One region of the Lysinibacillus sp. OF-1 genome, then DNA from elsewhere that is predicted to be linked to it. Evidence: riboswitches for the same ligand, from Rfam matches in the RefSeq annotation. Region 1 holds a riboswitch; each other region holds the start of a gene.
The links. Region 1 has a riboswitch for lysine ahead of NV349_RS16530 (aspartate kinase). Riboswitches for the same ligand answer to the same signal wherever they lie in the genome.
Positions count from the first base shown of each region.

Region 2: linked by a shared signal. The riboswitch ahead of NV349_RS10705 (transporter substrate-binding domain-containing protein) and the one ahead of NV349_RS16530 (aspartate kinase) in region 1 are both predicted to bind lysine.
Region 3: linked by a shared signal. The riboswitch ahead of NV349_RS01315 (amino acid permease) and the one ahead of NV349_RS16530 (aspartate kinase) in region 1 are both predicted to bind lysine.

Region 1 covers NZ_CP102798.1:3,365,952-3,369,239, reverse strand. Annotated here, with positions in the region: gene uvrC (excinuclease ABC subunit UvrC) at 1-901, shown strand, start outside; lysine riboswitch at 1,011-1,189, shown strand; gene NV349_RS16530 (aspartate kinase) at 1,303-2,529, shown strand; gene NV349_RS16525 (YslB family protein) at 2,625-3,059, opposite strand.
Region 2 covers NZ_CP102798.1:2,204,828-2,208,115, forward strand. Annotated here, with positions in the region: gene odhB (2-oxoglutarate dehydrogenase complex dihydrolipoyllysine-residue succinyltransferase) at 70-1,329, shown strand; lysine riboswitch at 1,672-1,858, shown strand; gene NV349_RS10705 (transporter substrate-binding domain-containing protein) at 1,977-2,834, shown strand; gene NV349_RS10710 (amino acid ABC transporter permease) at 3,005-3,288, shown strand, end outside.
Region 3 covers NZ_CP102798.1:273,043-276,330, forward strand. Annotated here, with positions in the region: gene NV349_RS01310 (CynX/NimT family MFS transporter) at 60-1,268, opposite strand; lysine riboswitch at 1,445-1,621, shown strand; gene NV349_RS01315 (amino acid permease) at 1,704-3,167, shown strand.

The DNA.
Region 1 (3,288 bases):
ACCAGAGCATATTAAGCCGAAAGAAATTTTTATTCCACAAGCAATTGATGCAGCCATCTTAACGGAGTTATTAGAGCTTAAAGTTCTTACACCAAAAAGAGGTCAAAAGAGGGAATTGGTTGAATTAGCAACTAAAAATGCTGAGATTGCTGTGGCAGCTAAATTCCAGCTAATTGAACGGCAGGAAGAACGGACAATTGGTGCTTGTGAGGCACTTGGTGAAGCAATAGGTATTTCAACGCCATTACGAATTGAGGCATTTGACAATAGTCATATGCATGGCACGGATGCTGTATCGGCTATGGTTGTCTTCATTGATGGAAAGCCTGCGAAAAAGGAATATCGTAAATACAAAACGCGTACGGCTGCAAAGCATGATGATTACGGTGCGATGCAAGAGGTTATACGTCGGCGATATTCGCGTGTCTTAAAGGAAGGCTTGCCATTGCCAGATTTGGTCTTAATTGATGGTGGCAAGGGGCAAATGGAAGTCGCCCGTGAAGTACTAGAAGATGAGCTTGGACTTGTTATACCGATTGCAGGTTTAGCAAAAGATGATAAGCATAATACGTCGCAGCTATTGTTTGGTGATCCACCAGAAGTAATTGCCTTAAAGCGTACTAGTGATGGCTTTTATTTATTACAACGAATTCAGGACGAAGTTCACCGCTTTGCTATTACCTTCTTGCGCCAACAGCATGAGAAGCATGCCATTCAATCGGTGTTAGACCATATTGAAGGTGTGGGGCCAAAACGCAAGCAGCAGTTGCTCAAACATTTTGGTTCAGTTAAGAAAATTCGAGAGGCGAGCGAGCTAGCTTTGCAGGAGGCAGGAATACCTGCTAATTTAGCGAGCCAAATTTATAGCTATTTTCAGCAAGAGTCATTGTCAAAGGAATAGACATGTGCTAAGGTTGTAAATAACATTGTTCGTCAATGTGATGAATAGCGAACTGGTGTGGCTAGCATGTTGACGCCAGCGTTAAACCAATTGAATACATTCACTTTATGGTGATGATAGAGGTGCAAGATTCAAGAGTAACACAATGGAGGATGAACAAGTCCAGAGATCGTGTGTGAAAGGGGAGCTTGCCGAAGTATAGCATTGTTGTTTCCTTTGTTGTACTGGTTTTACATTTAAGAAATGTAAGATTGTCGATTCTAAAAGTTTCGGAGAGCTATCACACATGCACAAGTTACGATCATTGTACATGTTATAGGCAGCTTTCACGTTATGTGGAGGCTGCCTTTTAGTTTTCTAGAAGCAGGTGAAATATATGACTGGAAAGGAGAACGCAAGAAATGGCTAAAATAGTGATGAAGTTTGGAGGGGCTGCACTAGCTTCTACTGAACAAATCCAAGAGGCAGCAAGGAAGGCGATTGCTGAAAAGGACAGAGGCTTCGATGTAGTCGTGGTCGTTGCAGCAATGGGACACACAATGAAAGATGTGCAAACGATGGTACATCAACTAACGGACGAAGTGCCCAAACGAGAATTAGCTGCAGTCGTGTCTACGGGCTCTCAATTATCCAGCGCTTTATTTGCCATCGCATTACAGGAAGCGGGCTATGAGGCAGTGTCCTTAACTGGATGGCAAGCAGGTATACATACAGATTGTAAGTATCGTCATGCACGTATTGACTATATCGATGACAGTCGTATTGAAGAACATCTTGTACAGGGACAAATTGTAGTGATTGCTGGAGAACAGGGTATTGATGAGGAACAAAATATTACTACACTTGGCAAAGGCGGAGCTGAAACAACAGCTATAGCACTCGCGGTAGCATTGGAAGCAGAGCGAACTGATATGTACACAAATGTTGACGGTGTTTATACAGCAGATCCACGCTATGTCAGCAAAGCTCAAAAGCTGCAGGAAATCTCCTATGATGAAATGCTGGAGTTATCTAATTTAGGATCACATGTTATTCATCCTCGTGCAGTGGAGTTAGCAAAAAAATTTCAAATGCCCGTTATTATACGCTCTAGCTTAGTAGAGTCAGTAGGTACTTTATTGAAGGAGGAAGTGGAAATGGAGAAAAATTTAGTCGTCCGTGGTGTAGCCTTTGAGTCAGATATTATCCGTTTAACAGTGGGGTATGATGCGTATGCCGATGGTGCATTGGCAGATATGTTTACAATCCTTGCAGAAAACCGCATTAATGTAGATATTATTGTACAGGCAATCATTGATGGCTTAAAACCAACTGTGTCTTTTTCCATTTTAAAAGAAGAATTTGCGGAAACATTGCGTGTTCTAGAAGATAGTAAATTGTCACTTGGCTTTAGTTTTGCTGACTTTGAAATAGGGTTGGCGAAGGTTTCTATCATTGGTTCAGGTATGGCCTCTAATCCAGGTGTGGCTGCTCGCATGTTTGATCGATTACGTCGTGAAGATATCCCTATAAAAATGGTTAGTACGTCTGAAATAAAAGTGTCTGTTGTTGTACCACAGGATGATATGATTCGTGCAGCAAATGCCTTGCATGATGAATTCAATTTAGAGCAAGCACTTTATATATAATAATAGAAGAAACAGTATTTTATGTAATAGTCCGAAATTAAAGGAAGAAAAAAGAAGGATTGTCATCCCGTTGAATAGGGAGACAATCCTTTTCATCATTCAGTAGGGATGGTATTCATAATACGTTCCTTGACATCCCATTTGACTGTAAACATGACATAGTGCTGCTTTTCTCGCTTTTCATCATAGCATTCTGTAAGGTAGCCTTTAGCTAATTGAATTTGCTCTGCTATAAATCCTGCTTCCAGTCTAAAGCTTCGTTGTTTGATTTGCAATATTTCAGGGTCATTTGTCAATTGGAAAATGCGACCATCCTTTGATTCCTTCATGAGCTCTAGTGTACCCCAGCAGGCATCTGCGAAAAATGCGATAAGTTCGTCTTGACTTTTGCATGGGAACTTGCGAGCAAGCTCTTTACCTGCCCAATAAAGGACATCATTCTCATGTTTACCAAGGATAGAAGATAGAATATGATCGCGAATGAGCTCATAACCAAATGATGAAATTGTAGGAGATGGAGTGTTTAACATTGTTATCCTTCTTTCTTAGAATTTTCTTAAAATTCAACAGTAATAAAGTAATGATAGATTTTTCGAGAAAAAACAACGCATCATGTACTAGATTAGTTCTTTAATAAGCTCTATGAAAAACTCCGAGTTGCCTTGACGCTCGTAGCTCTTGAGAGTACAATAAACATGTCATAATATTGTACCATGATGAAATACACAGTCAATGAAGTATCATTTACAAAATGATGAC
Region 2 (3,288 bases), 1.2 Mb from region 1:
GGGCTACTTGCCCTCAAGCAGTAGCCCTTTTATGTGCGTCATGCACGTTAATCAAAGGAGGAAATGAAAGTGGCTGAAATTAAAGTCCCTGAATTAGCAGAATCGATTACAGAAGGTAGTATCGCACAGTGGGTAAAAAAAGTGGGCGATCGCGTTGAAAAAGGTGAATTCATCGTTGAACTTGAAACAGATAAAGTAAACGCTGAAATCATTTCTGAAGAAGCAGGTGTATTAACACAAATTTTAGCTGAAGAAGGCGATACTGTACTAGTTGGTCAAGTTATCGCAGTAGTAGAAGCAGGCGAAGGCGCAGCACCTGCACCTGCAGCGGCTCCAGCTGAAGCAGCTCCGGCTCCAGCAGCGCCACAAGCAGCATCTGCACCAGTAGCAGCGGCTCCAGTTGTAGAAGAAACTTCTGGTGAGCGAGTAATCGCCTCTCCAGCAGCACGTCGTCTTGCTCGTGAAAAAGGTATCAACCTTGCAGCAGTATCTCCAGTAGATCCACAAGGACGTGTACGTGTACAAGATGTAGCAGCTCATGGTACAGCTCCAGCTGTAGCACCAGTAGCAGCACCTACATCAGTAGCAACTTCAGGTGGCCCAGTAGTATTTACACCAGCAGCTAATTCTGACCGTGTAACAGTTGAAAAAATGAGCCGTCGTCGCCAAACAATTGCTAAACGTTTATTAGAAGTGAAACAATCAACAGCAATGTTAACAACATTTAACGAAATTGACATGACAAATATCATGGCACTTCGTAAACGTAAACAAGAAGAGTTTGTAAAAGCAAACGACATCAAACTTGGTTTCATGTCATTCTTCACAAAAGCTGTTGTTGCGGCACTAAAAAAATACCCATACGTAAACGCTCAAATCTCTGGCGATGAAATTCATTTAAATAACTTCTTTGATATCGGTATTGCTGTATCAACTGAAGAAGGTTTAGTTGTACCAGTTGTACGCGATGCAAACAGCAAAAACTTTGCAGAAATCGAAAAAGATATCGCTAACTTAGCGACAAAAGCTCGTGATAAAAAATTAGGCTTAAATGACATGGCTGGTGGATCATTCACAATCACAAATGGTGGTGTATTCGGTTCATTAATGTCAACTCCAATCATGAATGGTACGCAAGCTGGTATTTTAGGTATGCACTCAATTGTTAACCGTCCAGTTGCAGTAAATGGTGAAGTTCAAATCCGTCCAATGATGTATGTAGCACTTTCTTACGATCACCGTATCATCGATGGAAAAGATTCTGTAGGATTCTTAAAAACAGTTAAAGAATTAATCGAAAATCCTGAAGATTTACTATTAAATTCATAATGCCATTCAACCCTGCGAACAATGTTCAGCAGGGTTTTTTTATGCATGACGAAAGATTTTGATCGATTCTATGTTTGAAAGAGTACTAATGTTATATCGTTTAGAGGAGCAAAAAAGACATAAACACAACTTTTCTCACATAGAGCACATACTCTATAATAAAAATTTGTTTTAATTTTCAGAAATATCGATAGAAGCTTAACGATTTAAAATGAATAGAGAACGAACAATATCCTAATATTGTCATTAGTCAGAAAAATGTTAAAACTGTCTTGACGAGTGTACTAGTTTTATAGTAGTATCTAAATATCAATTAAATAAACAAACCTCACTAACGTTTACCAGTGAGGTAGAGGCGCGGTATTTATTAGTTCATTGTTGAGTTCAAGCAAGCGAAGACGCAATGAAGAAGGAAATATCGCCGAAGTATAAAAGGAGCTCGTACTTTTATGCTGGGTCTGCAGTGAATAAGTGCAGGACTGTCCTAGTAAATGGATTTCCAGATTTACTAGGTTGTGCTATCTCGGAAAATGGAAATTATAGTGAGGATTTGGGCAACTGTCATACAAGGTAAGACCTAAGTTCAATATACTTAGGTCTTTTTTATTACAGTTGTCTTATTTTTTTACAGAAAAGGGGAGTTTTTTATGAAAAGAAAATGGTTGTTAGTAATGATCTCTATCATGACAGCAATTGTGCTAGCTGGATGTGGCACTAGCGACAAAAAGGATGGCGGTTCAGGTGATGCTGGTGCTGACAAGGAAGCAAGTGGCGGTGAATTCCGAATCGGAATGGAGGCTGGCTATCCACCATTTAACTGGACACAGCAAGGTGATGCTAATGGTGCAGTGAAAATTGCTGATAATGCAGAGTATGCAGGCGGCTACGATGTCCAAATGGCAAAAAAAATTGCTGAAGGCTTAGGCAAAGAGCTAGTCATTGTCAAAATGGAATGGGACGGATTAGTACCAGCGCTACAATCTAACAAAATTGATGCGATTATCGCGGGTATGTCACCAACTGAAGAGCGTAAGAAAACGATTGATTTTACAGAAAACTACTATACTTCTGATTTCGTTATGGTTATTAAGAAAGGTAGCAAGTATGAAAATGCAAAATCGATTCAAGATTTCTCTGGTGCTAAAATTACTTCACAATTAAATACATCGAACTACAACGTTATTGATCAAATTAACGGTGTAGAAAAACAAACAGCAATGGAAAGCTTCCCCGCAATGCGTGTCGCTTTAGAGGCTGGCAAAATTGATGGCTATGTAGCAGAACGTCCAGAAGGTATTTCCGCTGCTGCTGCCAACGATAAGTTCACATATGTCGCATTTGAAGAAGGCTTTGATACGGATCTTTCCAATACTTCGATTGCTGTAGGCTTACGTAAAGACGATGCAAACCGTGAAAAAATCAACGAAATCCTAAAAGGTATTTCGGAAGACGATCGTCAAGCGATTATGGAAGAAGCGATTTCTCAACAACCAGCAGCACAATAATGACAAGGCACGGGCTAGTTGCTGGTCCGTGCATGATCATTTCATCATTATCAAAATGAGAACCTCTCTACATAATGATAATGTCCTAGCGTAACAAATCATAGAATAGTAGAAATAGCTAGGACACGAAGGAAATAAGCAAGCAACATGACATTGTTAGGAGGAACATCATGAGTCTTGAATGGATACTTTCAATTATTGAAAACAACTGGCAAATGTTTTTACGAGGTGCGTATTATACGTTACTGATTTCGATTATTAGTACAATTATTGGTGCATTCATCGGATTTTTCATTGGAATTATGCATACGATTCCAGTTCGTAAAAAAGGTTTAAAATTTTATAGCTTAAAGCTTATTAATTTTATCCTGACATGCTATGTTGAATTTTTCCGTGGTACACCAATGATTGTACAGGCTATGGTAGTCTACTACGGACTAGATATTGCATTTGG
Region 3 (3,288 bases), 1.6 Mb from region 1:
ATACCTATATAGAAGTAAAGCAGATGGGAAATATGAGCAGTTATCCCATCTGCTTTATTTTAATGGACATATTCGTCTTTAGAAGCTCTCATTGAGCAAAAGAAAAGAATGGTCGCCACAGCTACAAAGAGCCAACCAGCAATATTCCAGCCACCAAATAAATCATGTAAGTAGCCAAAAAGAATAGGGCCAATGGCGGCAAATAAATAACCTAATGATTGTGCAAAGCCTGATAAATCTGCTGCCTCAAATGCCGTGCGTGTACGAAGTGTAAAGAACATCATCGCTAAGGCAAATGAAGAACCTCCTGCTAAACCTAAAAGAATCATCCACAGTACCCCAAGACTTGTCCACTCCATGACAACTCCAGTAAAGCCTATTAAATAGAAGAATGTAAACATCACTACAAGAGGTCTTTGAGAAGCCATTTTACTTGCAATGATAGGCACAGCCAATGCCATTGGTACTTGTGAAAATTGCATGATAGAAAACATCCAACCAGCTTTGTCAGGAGCCAATCCCTGGGCGATGTAGATTTCGGGAATCCAAGCAGCAGTCGTATAAAATAATAAAGACTGTAATCCCATTGCACCTGTGACAGCCCAAGTAACAGGTGACTTCCATAAGGGTGTACTCGTCATTTTAGAGGTAGTGGCTGGCTCAGGTTTATTTGATTTCAATTGAGGTATCCAAATTAAAATCGTTACGACCACTAGTACAAGTGCAATGGACAGCGCTCCTTGCCAGCCAAATGATGAATTGGCTATAGGATAGCTAATACCTGCGCCAAGCCCAGCCGTTAAGTTCATCGACATAGTGAAAAATGCCATTAATAAACCAACATGGTATGGAAATTTTAATTTTAATAATCCTGGAATCAGCACATTTCCAAATGATATCGCTATGCCGATTAGTACAGTACCAAATACAAGTAACCCCGTTGTACCAAGGGAACGTAGAACAATCCCCAAGGCTAATAAAATAGTGGATAAAAATAGTGTTAGCTCAAGCCCTAGTTTGCGTGCTACAACGGGCGCAAATGGTGAGATGGTAGCAAAAGCGAGCAATGGAATCGTTGTTAGAAAGCCTGCAAGTACATTAGAAATACCAAGATCGTCACGGATAAATGATATAATAGGGCCAACAACAGTTAGTGGCATTCTTAATGTAGAGGCTATAAAGATAACTCCGAAGACTAAAAGTAAGGTTGTTCCCCTCCAGCTAATTTTTTTACTCGGAAAACTAGCGGAATGATCATTTGTAGTCAAAATAAATCCCCCTGTTCGTAACCGCTCTAATTGAACTACTATAACACTTTAACAAACTAATAAAAATAGTAGAAGATTCACAAAATACAGAACATTTATTGTTATATTGAAATGTCAAAGGTCTTATGCTAATATAATAAGCATCATAAATTTAATAATTATATGCCTCATGTTTGTATTGAGGTAGAGGTCGCGATATTTATAAGTATGCTAATGGAAATGACAAGCATTGATGAGATTAGCTGAAAGGGAATATTGCCGAAGTGTGAGGGGACTTGAAAACCTCATGCTGGGGCTGTCTCCGAAAGGAACAGAACTGTCACGTTTGCACAACGTGTTGAGCTATCATTTAGGAAAAACTGAGGATTAACTTAGCCATCACAGTGTATATGTGATGGCATTTTTTTGCCTCGTAAATAGGAAGGAAGCTATATCGTGAGTGAAATAAAAGTAAATCAGCTCGGACATAAAGCGCCAAAGCTGAAAAAAGAATTGAAAAGCCGTCATATCACAATGATTTCTTTAGGCGGTACAATTGGTACGGGACTATTTTTAGCCAGTGGTGGTGCCATTGCACAAGCTGGACCTGGTGGTGCATTGCTTGCCTACGCCCTAATCGGTATTATGGTGTACTTTTTAATGACAAGCTTAGGGGAAATGGCTGCCTATATGCCATCATCCGGTTCATTTAGTACGTATGCAACAAAATTTGTAGATCCAGCACTAGGCTTTGCATTAGGCTGGAACTATTGGTATAACTGGGCAATCACTATTGCAGCAGAAATTGCGGCAGTATCCTTAATTATGAAATATTGGTTCCCTGATAGTTCATCAGCCCTTTGGACAGTATTATTTATTGCTGTTGTACTGTCATTTAATTTACTTTCTGTAAAGAGCTATGGAGAAAGTGAATATTGGTTTGCGATGATTAAAGTAGTGACAGTCATTGTTTTTATTATTATCAGTTTATTAATGATTTTTGGTATTTTAGGTGGACAGGCACCTGTAGGCTTTACTAATTTCTTTATTAGTGATGGACCATTTCACGGTGGCTTCCTAGCTACATTTGGAATTTTCCTAGCAGCCGGATTTTCATTCCAAGGAACAGAGTTACTTGGGATTACAGCAGGTGAAACAGACGATCCAGGAAAAAATATTCCAAAGGCTGTTAAATCCGTATTCTGGCGTATTCTTTTGTTTTATATTTTAGCAATTGGTGCAATCGGAATGTTGATTCCATTTACAGATGAACGCTTATTATCAGAAGATATCGCAGTATCACCGTTTACATTAGTGTTTGACCGCTTAGGTATTGCCTTTGCAGCTTCGTTAATGAATGCCATTATTTTAACGGCTATGCTGTCAGCTGGAAATTCAGGGCTTTATGCATCATCACGTATGCTATGGCAATTAGCAGTGGATGGACATGCGCCTAAGTTCTTCACAAAGCTAAGTCGTCGAGGAATACCAATTTATGCATTGATGGCAACATTAGCTGTAGGTTGCTTAGCTTTTTTAGCGTCTTTCTTTGGTGATGGCGTTGTTTATATTTGGCTGTTAAACGCCTCTGGTATGTCTGGTTTTATTGCATGGCTCGGCATTGCCTTTAGTCATTATCGCTTCCGTCGTGCATTTGAGGCACAGGGCCTAGATCCAAAGCTATTACCTTATAGAGCAAAATTGTACCCGTTTGGACCACTATTTGCCTTTACTGTTTGTATGATTGTGGTCATTGGGCAAAATTACACGGCCTTTACGGGAGACCAAATTGATTGGTATGGGATATTAGTTTCTTATGTTGGAATCCCACTATTTTTACTGTTATGGTTTGGCTACAAAATCAAGCACAAAACAAAAATGCTTTCACTTCAAGAATGTGATTTAAAAGTGGAAGATTAAATAGTAGGGCTGTTCTGTAAACTAATGAATGATTGGTTTATGGGACAGCTTTTTATGTCTTAATCGTCGTTAAAAATATCAAAAAATAATATCATATATAGAGTAATATTAGTATTTACTA